4 regions of the Vibrio sp. 10N.261.51.F12 genome follow, and region 3 is predicted to be linked to each of the others. Evidence: predicted binding sites of a transcription regulator. Region 3 holds the regulator's gene; each other region holds the start of a gene.
What was found. The regulator MetJ, encoded in region 3, represses methionine synthesis genes. The targets are predictions, from matches to a motif close to TTAGACNTNTANANGTCTAA.

Region 1 (3,218 bases), on a different contig from region 3:
TTGGCTATTGCCTTTGTACAACTCACCGATTGTGCGGAACAGCCTTGTCATTCGCTACAGGTAGTTATTACTGAAAATACAAAGGCGCCATCCTCACTCAGTGTGGATGACGCCTTCAAGCATAAAAAGCGAATTATCAGCTTTTGGATTACTCTATTTTTTGACTGACAATACGTTACTTCGTTGAGTCTGAAGAGGTCGCAGATTCAGTTTCAGCTAGGTCCTCATTACGCATTTCTCTTTCCGCTCGCTTAGCTTTCTCAATCATTGGGGTAATGCTTGAGCCTTGGATAAGGATTGAGAAAACCACAACGGAATAGGTCATCACGAGGATGATTTCTTTGACGTCGATAAGTTTGTCTTCAATAACCCACACACCAGCAGGGATAGACAGTGCCATAGCAAGCGCTAAGCCGCCTCGTAAGCCTCCCCAAGTTAATATCCTCACCGACCATGGGTTATAACGACGAAAGCGCTTAAATCCGACGTAGGAGAGCGCCACGCTGAGGTAGCGAGAGCCTAAGACGAGTGGTATGGAAAATGCCATCAATATCCAATCTTCTTGATGGAATTGGAACAACAGCATCGACATCCCAATTAATAGGAATAGTACACCGTTTAGAAACTCATCAACCAGCTCCCAGAAGTGGTCGAGGTGCTTTTCTGATTCTTTGGAAAAGCCAATATATCGTGTCCAGTTCCCGATCATGATGCCCGATACCACCATTGAAAGCGGTCCAGAAACGTGTAAAACGTCAGCAAAGGCATAGCCTGCCGTTGGAATACCGATCGTGAGGAGTAGCTCCATTGAGTGGTCATCAGTGGCGCTAATTAAGTAATGGAATATTAAACCCAACACAAAACCGTAGAGGATCCCTCCAATAGCCTCTTGAAGAAACAACATGGTGACGCTGGATACGCTGGGCGCTTCTGACCCAAAAGCAATGGTGTATAGCGTGACAAAAATAACAAGGCCAAAACCGTCATTAAAGAGTGATTCGCCTTCTACTTGAGTTGAAATTCGCTCTGGTGCGTCCAGCTTTTTTACAATGGCCAAAACAGCGATGGGATCGGTCGGTGAAATCAGTGCACCAAACAGTAAGCAATAGATTAAATCGAACTGTATACCGATAAGATTGCAAAAACCGTACAGTACGGCGCCGATAAAAAATGTCGAAAATAATGTGGCCCCAAGCGCCAGTACGGTAATTTCCCATTTTTGATCTTTAAGGTGAGGCAGTTTGATATCGAGTCCGCCTGCGAACAGCAAGAATCCTAAGATCCCCTTCAACAAAAAGTCCTCAAAGTCGATGCTACTGACCATATCTGACGCTGCCTCTGACAAATCAAACCAGCCGTTTTGACCGCCGATGAGAATGAGCAAAGAAAGGATCATGGATCCTGCGGTTATCGCAATGGTGGTTTGCATCTTGCCTATTTTACTATTGATGAACGCAATCAACATGGCAGCGGCAGACAAAAAACAAAGAGTCTGATAAACGGACATTGAGGCTCCTTAATTGTAATAAATTGTGAATAGGATTCTGTTCTTGTCGTGAGTGAAGATCAATCACTAATTATAAAAACATGTTCTTTAGTTATAGAACGACTTTCTATTGCCCGTCTTTTGTTTTTGTTCAGCTGCGTATAAATGAAGTAACGAAATAGTTGCTACCGCGATCGGACTTGGTTAGTTTGGTGGTAAATAAAGCAGTCAAAAAGTAGTTTTAGACGTCTAGATTTCTAAAACTACTATGATAGGATGGCAACATCAGCAAGGAACGAGGCAGTATTGTGGTAAGCAGCATTAGACAACTGATTGAGAATCAATTGAAAAAACGAATCCTACTTATTGATGGTGGGATGGGGACGATGATTCAAGGCTATAAACTGGAAGAGGCCGATTATCGAGGTGAGCGCTTTGCTGATTGGGCATCAGATCTGAAGGGCAACAATGATCTGTTAGTTTTATCCCAACCCTCTCTTATCAAAGAGATCCATAGCGCTTACCTAGAAGCCGGTGCGGATATCCTCGAGACCAATACGTTTAATGCCACCACAATTGCGATGGCCGACTACGACATGGAATCGTTGAGCGATGAAATCAATTTTGAAGCGGCGAAGCTTGCGCGTGAAGTCGCCGATGAATGGACAGCAAAAACGCCAGATAAGCCTCGTTTTGTAGCAGGTGTACTGGGGCCAACCAACCGTACTTGTTCCTTATCTCCCGATGTGAATGATCCCGGTTACCGTAATGTTTCTTTTGATGAGCTTGTGATTGCTTACTCAGAGTCAACAAGAGCATTGATTAAGGGTGGATCCGATCTTATTTTGATCGAGACCATTTTTGATACTCTCAATGCGAAAGCATGTTCGTTTGCCGTTGAATCTGTTTTTGAAGAGATGGGCGTGGACTTGCCCGTTATGATCTCGGGCACCATTACCGATGCCTCTGGCCGTACCTTATCAGGCCAAACAACCGAAGCTTTTTATAACGCAATGCGTCACGTGAAGCCGATTGCGTTTGGTCTTAACTGTGCGTTAGGGCCAGATGAATTAAGGCAATACGTTGGAGAGTTGTCGCGTATATCAGAGACCTACGTTTCAGCCCACCCGAATGCAGGCTTGCCGAATGCATTTGGCGAATACGACTTGTCGCCAGAAGATATGGCTGAACATATTGGTGAATGGGCACAAAGCGGCTTTCTAAACCTTGTTGGCGGTTGTTGTGGGACCACACCAGAACATATTCGTCAGATGGCACAGGCCGTTGAAGGTGTGACCCCACGTCCTTTACCTGAGCTTCCTGTGGCCTGTCGATTATCAGGGCTTGAGCCTCTTACTATTGATAAAGAGAGTTTGTTTATCAACGTTGGTGAGCGCACCAACGTAACAGGGTCGGCACGCTTTAAACGTCTCATTAAAGAAGAGCTTTATGATGAAGCACTAGAAGTGGCTCGTCAGCAGGTTGAGAATGGTGCGCAAATCATCGACATCAACATGGATGAAGGCATGCTCGATGCCGAGGCCTGTATGGTGCGATTCCTGAATCTTTGTGCTTCTGAGCCTGAAATATCAAAAGTGCCAATTATGGTCGATTCCTCCAAATGGGAGGTGATCGAAGCAGGCTTGAAGTGCATTCAAGGTAAAGGCATCGTCAACTCGATCTCGTTAAAAGAAGGCAAAGAAAAGTTTGTCGCACAAGCCAAATTAATCCG
Region 2 (3,218 bases), on a different contig from region 3:
CATTTGACCAAATGCTTCTAGCGCATTTTGTGACGCTTTACGTGATGCGATGTTTGCAGGGTTAGCTTGAAGATCAGCAATGATTGCCGATGCTTTTTCTTCCCACTCAGCTGGCAGTTCGCCATTTGTACGACGAGTAAACTCAGCCGCAAGTTCTGGGTAAGCCGCTGCGTAAGCGTCAAACTTAGCATTCCACGCCGCTTCTTTTGCTGCGCCCGCTTCTTTTGCATTCCATTGTGCCGAGATATCAGCTGGAATTTCAAAAGGACCGTGCTCCCAACCCAGCGCTGCTTTAGTTGCTGCGATTTCATCAGCGCCTAGTGGTGCACCGTGGCAATCGTGCGTACCAGCTTTGTTTGGTGAACCAAAACCAATAACGGTTTTAGTACAAATAAGTGTTGGACGAGGATCCGCTTTTGCCGCGATGATTGCCGCGTTAATTGCATCAGAGTCATGACCATCAACGGCAGGAATAACATGCCAGCCGTAGGCTTCAAAACGCTTAGGCGTATCGTCAGAGAACCAACCTTCCACCTCACCATCGATAGAAATACCGTTGTCATCCCAGAAAGCAACCAGCTTACCAAGACCAAGAGTACCAGCCAAAGAGCAGGCTTCGTGAGAGATGCCTTCCATCAGACAGCCATCGCCCATGAACGCGTAAGTAAAGTGATCAACGATGTCGTGACCTTCTTTATTAAATTGCGCAGCCAGTGATTTCTCTGCCATTGCCATGCCGACTGCATTCGTGATGCCTTGACCTAAAGGGCCTGTTGTCGTTTCAATGCCTGGTGCGTAGCCGTATTCTGGGTGACCTGGTGTTTTAGAGTGCAATTGACGGAAGTTTTTAAGATCGTCAATAGATAATTCATAACCACTTAGGTGAAGCAGAGAATAAATCAGCATTGAGCCGTGGCCGTTTGACAAAATAAAACGGTCGCGATCAGCCCATTCCGGGTTTTGAGGATTGTGATTTAGGTGAGAGCGCCAAAGTACTTCGGCGATATCAGCCATACCCATAGGGGCACCTGGGTGACCAGAGTTGGCTTGTTGAACACCATCCATGCTAAGCGCGCGGATTGCATTAGCTAATTCTTTACGAGACGACATGTCTGCTCCTGAGTGCATTAAGCGAATTTCAAGTTGATTCCTTGCTGAACAATAATCAGCGGCAAGCATTGTCGCAAAGCCCCCTAACCTCTGCAAACTTTTTACCGATATTTTGAGTACTTTTGCTGTGTTTTTTTGCACGTTACACCCCTATCTGCCTTAAAATACGCAAACGTTTGGCTATAACTTAAAATTAAAAATCGCTTGATTCTCACACATCGATGATTAAAATAGACGTCTAGATGTAGATACACCTACAAAATATCATTGAATTTTTTATAGGCCAGCACAATATTGCTGGCTTTATTAACTGTAATTGGAGCTCTCATGGCTAAGCACCTGTTCACTTCTGAATCCGTATCAGAAGGACATCCTGATAAAATTGCTGACCAAATTTCTGATGCTGTACTTGACGCAATTCTAGAGCAAGACCCGAAAGCGCGTGTTGCTTGTGAAACTTACGTAAAGACTGGCATGGTAATGGTTGGTGGTGAAGTCACGACCTCAGCGTGGGTAGACATCGAAGAGATCACTCGTGAAACCGTTCGCGAAATCGGCTACGTTCACTCAGATATGGGCTTTGACGCTGATTCTTGTGCCGTACTGAACACGATTGGTAAACAATCTCCAGATATCAACCAAGGTGTTGATAAAGCCGATCCTAAAGATCAAGGTGCTGGCGACCAAGGCATCATGTTTGGTTACGCAACTAACGAAACGCCAATCCTAATGCCAGCTCCTATTACTTACTCTCACCTACTTGTTAAAAAGCAAGCTGAAGTTCGTAAGAGCGGTAAACTTGACTTCCTTCGCCCAGATGCGAAATCTCAAGTTACCTTCCAATACGACCAAGGTAAGATTGTTGGTATCGATGCGGTTGTGCTTTCAACACAACACTGCGATTCAGTCACAACACCTGATCTTCGTGAAGCGGTAATGGAAGAGATCATCAAGCCAGTTCTTCCAGCAGAGTGGATTAACAAAGACACCAACTTCTTCATCAACCCAACCGGTCGTTTTGTTATCGGCGGCCCTATGGGTGACTGTGGTCTTACGGGTCGTAAGATCATCGTTGATACGTACGGCGGCGCAGCTCGTCACGGTGGTGGTGCATTCTCTGGTAAAGATCCATCGAAAGTTGACCGCAGTGCCGCATACGCAGCACGTTACGTAGCGAAAAACATTGTTGCTGCTGGCATGGCAGATCGTTGTGAGATTCAACTGTCTTACGCCATTGGTGTTGCAGATCCTACGTCAATCATGGTGGAAACGTTTGGTACTGAGAAAGTCGCTCACGACATCATCATTGAAGCGGTTCGTCAGAACTTCGATCTACGTCCATATGGTCTTCAAGAGATGCTGAACCTGCTTCAGCCTATCTACAAGCAAACCGCAGCTTATGGTCACTTCGGTCGTGAAGAATTCCCTTGGGAAGCGACAGACAAAGCAGCAATGCTGCGTGATTTCGCTGGCATCAAATAGCGATTAATTCCACGCTATAACTAAGCTCAAAGACTAAAAAGCCCTTATCATTTGATAAGGGCTTTTTTACTTCAGCGTAAAATATATTAACTTCAACTATTTCAACCGCTTTGTTGCAAATTTGTTAACTTAACACTTGTAACACGTCTTTTCTATCCAGCAAAAAATTGTGTTTTCTTCCGTCTCGGTCAATAGTTAACCATAAGAGGACCGATGCAGAATGAGAATAACGCGAACTCATCATCACGCATCCCGACTCCATTATGGGAACACGTTGCGCCAAATCGTGAGCGATAAAGCTCACAACAATCGTTCATTTCCCGACATCAGAGACGAAGGCCAGATTGTCAAATCAGGGAGGACATATGCCTCGAACCGCTCAGACTGAAGACTTCCAAAAGAAACACGAAGTCAAAGATCAAGATTACGCTAAAACCATACCTTGTAACCAAGTGAGTATTTCTGCGCCTTTTCATTGGCTGGCACTTGGGCTTCATGATTTAGTAAAAATGCCCGTTATTAGCGCATTTTACGGGCTATGTTTTACCGCCTCCGCCGTGGCGATAGTTCAGCTTGTACAATGGCAAGGTACCCATCTTGTTATCATGCCAAGCCTAGTCGTCTAT
Region 3 (3,218 bases):
GATGCTCAGGTAGGCTCGGATGATAGATGACCTTAACCAATGATTCGCCCTTCAAATAATTGAGAATAACTTGTGAGCTTTCTTCATGGACACGCATACGCGCACTGAGTGTGCGGATACCACGCAACGTCATGTAGCTATCAAACGGTGTGCCTGTTGCGCCAATACAGTTACCCCACCACGCCAGCTCTTCAGCATGCGCTTCTGTTTTGGTTATCACCACGCCACCAATAACGTCCGAGTGGCCGTTGATGTACTTCGTCGTGGAGTGAATAACAAAGTCCGCACCGAGGTCTAAAGGCTTTTGGTACACCGGTGTCAAAAAGGTATTATCGACCGCCACCAGCGCGCCAACCTGCTTTGCTTTTTCGCAGACATTCGCAATGTCCACAACGCGTACCAACGGGTTAGACGGGGTTTCTAACAAAATCAATTTTGGTTTTTTTGCGATAGCAGCACTTAACGCCGCGTCATCACTTTGGTCAACAAACTGAACCTTAAAATCACCTTTTTGTGCGCGAGTATTAAATAAGCGATAAGAGCCACCGTAGCAATCGTGTGGCGCGATGATCAAATCATCAGGGCCGAGAAACGCCGATGCCCAAAGGTTCAATGCAGAGGTTCCACAGTTGGTCACCACAGCACCTTTACCGGACTCCAATTCAAATAAGGCCTGTTCAAGTAATCCACGATTGGGGTTACCAGAACGGGTATAATCATATTTTGGCACGTCGCCGAAAGCGGGAAAGCCATAATTGGTAGAAAGGTAAATAGGTGGTACGACAGCGTGGTGCTGAGTATCTGATTCGATACCCATACGAACCGCGATTGTCGCCGGCTTCCGATTGCTCATAGAAACATCCTTTATTAACACGCGCAAGGTGAAGGCTAACCACAACCTCTCGAGAAGGTTGGGTGATAAATAGTGTGATTAATCATGCTTGAACGGACAAGTAAAAGCACCCATCTTTGGAAAAATTAACCGTCCGCTCAACGAAACCCCACTTTACTGTCCATTCTGTGAGACGTCAACACTTCTAGACGTCTATATGTCTTTGCTTATGGCAGTAAATGCCGCTAAAATTGCGGCTTTCCTATAAAACAAATTTACGATCAATAGACGAAGGTGTGCAATGGCAGATTGGAATGGCGAATACATTAGCCCTTACGCGGAGCACGGCAAAAAAAGTGAGCAGGTTAAAAAGATCACGGTATCCATTCCGTTAAAAGTGCTAAAGGTATTGACCGACGAGAGAACTCGCCGCCAAATCAATAACCTACGCCATGCAACTAACAGCGAATTGTTGTGTGAAGCATTTCTGCACGCCTACACTGGTCAGCCGCTCCCGACCGATGAAGACTTAAGAAAAGACCGCCCAGATGATATTCCAACGGAAGTAAAAGCCATGATGACGGCGATGGGTATTGAGTTTGAAGCGTTCGATGAAGAATAAAACATAGGTCCTGGGTCCTGGGTCAAACAATAAAAAAACGCTGACCATCAAGGTCAGCGTTTTTTTCAAAGCAAATTCAAGGCACCAGGCACGTTTTATCCCTAAAGCCCCAAATTTCTATCCAACCATGGCCTTCTAAGCCATGATCTTCTAAAGCATATAGTTCTCAGGCATTTCAATTCGTGCGACGCCCGATTCGACTGCCGCTACTGCAACCGCTTTTGCAACGCGTGGTAGCAAGCGTGGGTCCATCGGTTTAGGAATAATGTAATCCTTACTAAATGACAACGCCTTAACACCCGCCGCATCAAGCACCTCTTGAGGTACGGGTTCTTTAGCAATTTGACGTATTGCCTCAACCGCCGCAAGCTTCATTTCATCGTTAATCTCACTGGCACGTACGTCCAATGCACCGCGGAAGATGAACGGGAAACACAGTACGTTATTTACCTGATTCGGATAATCTGAGCGACCGGTCCCCATGATCAAATCATCACGAACCTGATGCGCCAATTCTGGCTTAATCTCTGGATCAGGATTTGAACACGCAAACACGACCGGCTTCTCTGCCATGAGCTTCAACGCGTCAGCAGGAAGTAAATCTGGACCAGACACCCCCAAGAATAAATCCGCGCCTTCGATGACATCTTCAAGGGTACGTTTATCGGTATTGTTGGCAAACATCTGCTTGTATTCATTCAAGCCTTCACGACGCGTATGAATGACGCCTTTGCGATCCAACATGTAGATTTTTTCACGCATCGCACCGCATTTAATCAACAGCTCCATACAGGCCGTCGCCGCAGCGCCCGCACCCAAACAAACAATGGTCGCTTCACTTAATTCTTTGCCTTGCAGCTCAATCGCATTCAACATACCCGCCGCCGTGACAATTGCCGTACCATGTTGGTCATCATGGAATACCGGAACATCACAACGCTCGATCAAGCGACGCTCAATCTCAAAACAATCCGGTGCCTTGATGTCTTCTAGGTTGATACCACCAAACGTGTCAGAAATATTCGCAACCGTATCAACAAACTCGTCAATCGTGCGGTGTTTGACTTCGATATCAATGGAGTCCAAACCAGCAAACCGCTTAAAGAGTAGCGCCTTACCTTCCATAACGGGTTTGGATGCCAGTGGGCCAAGATTACCAAGTCCTAGGATTGCTGTACCATTTGAGATAACCGCAACCATATTGCCTTTCGCTGTATATTTATAAACATTATCAGCATTTTGCGCGATCTCTCGAACAGGCTCGGCTACGCCAGGGCTGTATGCGAGTGCAAGATCTTTGGCTGAATCAGCGGGTTTGGTTAACGCGATTTCAATTTTGCCTGGGGTTGGGTGGGCATGGTAATCGAGGGCCTGTTGGCGGAATTCGTCGATTTGATGATCATCGGACATGGTATGCGATCCTGCTTATTCGAGTATGAAAGACTGAGTGATTATTGTTATTTTTAGTATAACCCGCTTCGGAATGGTTTGATTTCCTCCATAAGGGGTACACAAAGTGCGCATACGCTATTGTCGTACGTCGCAACTTTAGGCGAATATACTACGCTAGTTAATCAAGGTTTTGAATGGATGGTGTCACGATTCGAGTGAGCTTAAGCCTTTATAGGTAAGCCAAGAGTTTAGGAAAAGGTAAGTCGAGTGTTTATAAAAATAACCACCGAGAAGAATATAACAATCCAAAAACCGTCACAATACACACACCACCGACCGTTTGGCGTTGGAATCAACCATACTCCACACTGA
Region 4 (3,218 bases), on a different contig from region 3:
TCGTTTCACGGGAGACATCTTCACGAGGGAACGTCCAGCATAAAATCGTCACAGGCCCGGTTAACATGCCCTTCATCGGTTTGTCAGTCAGTGATTGCGCATAACATGTCCAATCGACAGTCATTGCTTTTTCTCGCTCAATATCAGCAACAACAATAGCGGGTTTGACACAGCGTGAGCCATAGCTTTGCACCCAACCAAATTGCGTCGTTTGGAACCCTGAAAGATTCTCTGCAAAATACTCAACCATGTCATTACGTTCCGCTTCACCGTGAACCAGCACATCAAGACCAATTTTTTCTTGGCGCTCAACGGTATCTTTAATAAAGCCCTGGATCCTCTCACGGTACTGCTGTTGCGTAATATCACCACGTTTAAACGCTGCCCTTGTTTTTCTTACGTCAGCCGTTTGCGGAAACGAACCGATCGTCGTCGTCGGCAACAACGGCAGCTTAAGCACTTCTTTTTGATGATGAGCACGCTCTGCATAAGCAGCGGATCTCTCGGAATCTTTATTTGTAAGACCGGCAATACGTTGCTGAACATTGGCCTTGTTGACCCAAGCGGACAATTCTCGGTCGATGATAGGCTGGCTATACTGGGCACAATATTCAATGGCGTCGACATCACCTTCCAAGGCACGCGCTAACCATTTCACTTCAGCGACTTTTTGTTTAGCAAAGGCAAACCAATTCTTTGTTTCCTCCGTTAGCTTAGTCTCGAGTTCCAGATCAACAGGGCTGTGCAACAATGAACATGATGTCGCTATCCAGAGTCGCTCACCAAGTTGTGCCTTCGCTTCTTTCAAAGCACTCAGCTGACTATGAAGATTAGCCCGCCATACATTACGCCCGTTGATTGCACCAGCAGAGAGGACCCAACCGTTTGGCAAGGCTTGTACAACCTCTGCAAGTTGTTCTGGCGCCGCAGCTAAATCGATATGCAAACCATCGACGGCTAAATCGGTAATAGTGGGAAGTACATCGACAACCGAATCAAAATACGTTGTTAGCAACACTTTAACGTCACTTCGTATGACTTGATAAGCCAACTTAAAGCTATCCAACCATTTTGCATCGAGCTCTAAGGCCAAAATCGGTTCATCAATTTGCACCCATTCCACGTTGAGTTTTTCTAATTTTGCAAAGATCGTTTGATAAGCCGTCAGTAATCTCGGCAATAGTGTTAGGCGATCAAAGCCTTCCTCCACTTCTTTGCCCAAATATAAGTAGCTCAAAGGTCCAAGCAAAACAGGCTTAACGGTATGACCTTGTTTTTGGGCTTCACTAATCTCATCAAACAACTGTGTCCAACTCAACTCAAATTTATCTTCCGACGTAAATTCTGGCACGATATAATGATAGTTGGTATTGAACCATTTTGTCATGTCTGAAGCCGCCTCACCTGAACACCCACAATTTACTTGTGATTGGCCCCTGCCCACTCGAAACAGGGTATCCAGATCGGGAAAACCATTTTGATGACGCTTTGGCACATGGCCAAGGAGCAAACTGGTCCCCAGCACATGGTCATACCATGCAAAATCCCCTGCCGTAGCAAACGATAGTTGGTTGTCTTTTTGTAGTGCCCAGTTTTTCTTTCGAATATCAGTGGCGACCTGTTGCAGTGCTTTGACATCGGTTTCACCTTTCCAATATTGCTCAAGCGCAAACTTTAATTCGCGTTGCTCGCCAACTCGTGGGTAACCTAGGATATGTGTCGTTGTCATGATGATGTTCCTTATTGAGAAGTCCAGATGGCCAAACTATCTCGCACTCACTATCATGAGACAAGGTGAAATGATTCACCTTGATTATGAATAAATTTCAACTATCTAGGAATGAGTATTTATTTTTGAATAGAAAACTTTAGCCGTCTAGACGTTTACATATTCCAAGAATCACGTTAAGTTAATCCTCAGGGAACAGACATTAGAGATGATCATGGTAGAGCTTAAGCATTTAAAAACATTAACAACATTACGAGATACGGGGTCATTAACGGCGACTGCGACATCACTTCATCTCACACAGTCTGCACTTTCTCATCAGCTAAAAGAGCTTGAGACAAGAATTGGTGCACCGTTATTCATCCGTAAGACTCGCCCTGTTCGATTCACATCTGAAGGCGACATCTTACTTAAACTTGCCAATGAAATACTCCCAAGAATTGCTCAGGCAGAAGGTGAACTCGCAGGGTTACGAGAGGACGTGAATGGTCGTTTGCATATGGCGATTGATTGCCACTCATGCTTTCAGTGGTTAATGCCTGCACTGAAGGAATACCAACTATCTTGGCCTCACGTTGAGCTCGATTTTTCTTCGGGTTTTGGCTTTGAACCTCAGCCAGCACTTGTTGCGGGAGAGCTTGATCTAGTGATTACCTCGGACATACAGCCTCGTTCAGAAGTCCACTATGAACCTTTGTTCGATTTTGAAATGCGCTTGGTCACCTCAATCTCCCACCCGCTTGCAGAAAAAGACCAGATTAGCCCTAGTGATATTGCCGACCAGACCTTGCTAACCTATCCGGTGCAAAAGCAGCGTTTAGACGTCGTCAAACATTTTCTAATACCTGCCGGGGTTGAGCCACAAAAGTGGAAGCAAGCCGACAATACATTGATGCTGATTCAGATGGTGTCAGCCGGTCTTGGCGTCGCTGCTTTACCGAATTGGGCTGTCAATGAGTTCTCAAGGCAGGGACTTGTGACGAGCAAACCACTTGGCGACGGGCTGTGGAGGCGCTTGTATGCCGCGGTAAGACACAGTGAAAAAGACAAACATTATTTGCAAGCCTTCTTCACAACCGCCAGACAACAATGTCAACAGCACCTAGAAGGCATCCGAGTCGCCTAAAACTAGACGACTCGGTAGGCATTCAATCGATGATCAAGGTTTTGAGGAACTGGACTATTTAGTTTCTTTTCGGTTTAGCCTCATTCTCACTTATCCCGACATCGTTGAACGGATAGGTCACTCAGCCCTTTACATTATTTGGCAATACAATACCTAAGCATACTCGCTCTTCAGGGTCCTGAGGTGAGTCTTGATAAATGAACTCTTTTCGAGTATCCAAGGCAAACTGAGGCCATTCTTGTGTAAAACGATTGAAGGCGCCTTGTTGGCAACCCGATCCAACATTTCCCATCAAGAGCACACCATGTTTTGCAATCTTTTCCGCGGTGATGTGGCGGTTATAGACATTAGGCAAGGTATTAT

Region 1: metH (methionine synthase) is a predicted target of MetJ. The motif match lies at 1,728-1,747, and genes of this name have one in related genera.
Region 2: metK (methionine adenosyltransferase) is a predicted target of MetJ. The motif match lies at 1,341-1,360, and genes of this name have one in related genera.
Region 4: metE (5-methyltetrahydropteroyltriglutamate--homocysteine S-methyltransferase) is a predicted target of MetJ. The motif match lies at 1,869-1,888, and genes of this name have one in related genera.

The regions. Positions count from the first base shown of each region.
Region 1 covers NZ_JBFROV010000048.1:14,816-18,033, forward strand. The annotation lists gene AB4405_RS22370 (cation:proton antiporter) at 176-1,507, opposite strand; gene metH (methionine synthase) at 1,795-3,218, shown strand, end outside.
Region 2 covers NZ_JBFROV010000001.1:27,264-30,481, reverse strand. The annotation lists gene tkt (transketolase) at 1-1,110, opposite strand, end outside; gene metK (methionine adenosyltransferase) at 1,438-2,592, shown strand; gene AB4405_RS00155 (DUF2189 domain-containing protein) at 2,958-3,218, shown strand, end outside.
Region 3 covers NZ_JBFROV010000007.1:7,220-10,437, reverse strand. The annotation lists gene AB4405_RS04090 (O-succinylhomoserine (thiol)-lyase) at 1-853, opposite strand, end outside; gene metJ (met regulon transcriptional regulator MetJ) at 1,134-1,454, shown strand; gene AB4405_RS04080 (malic enzyme-like NAD(P)-binding protein) at 1,605-2,864, opposite strand.
Region 4 covers NZ_JBFROV010000016.1:359,224-362,441, reverse strand. The annotation lists gene metE (5-methyltetrahydropteroyltriglutamate--homocysteine S-methyltransferase) at 1-1,732, opposite strand, end outside; gene metR (HTH-type transcriptional regulator MetR) at 1,944-2,855, shown strand; gene AB4405_RS11875 (ArnT family glycosyltransferase) at 2,977-3,218, opposite strand, start outside.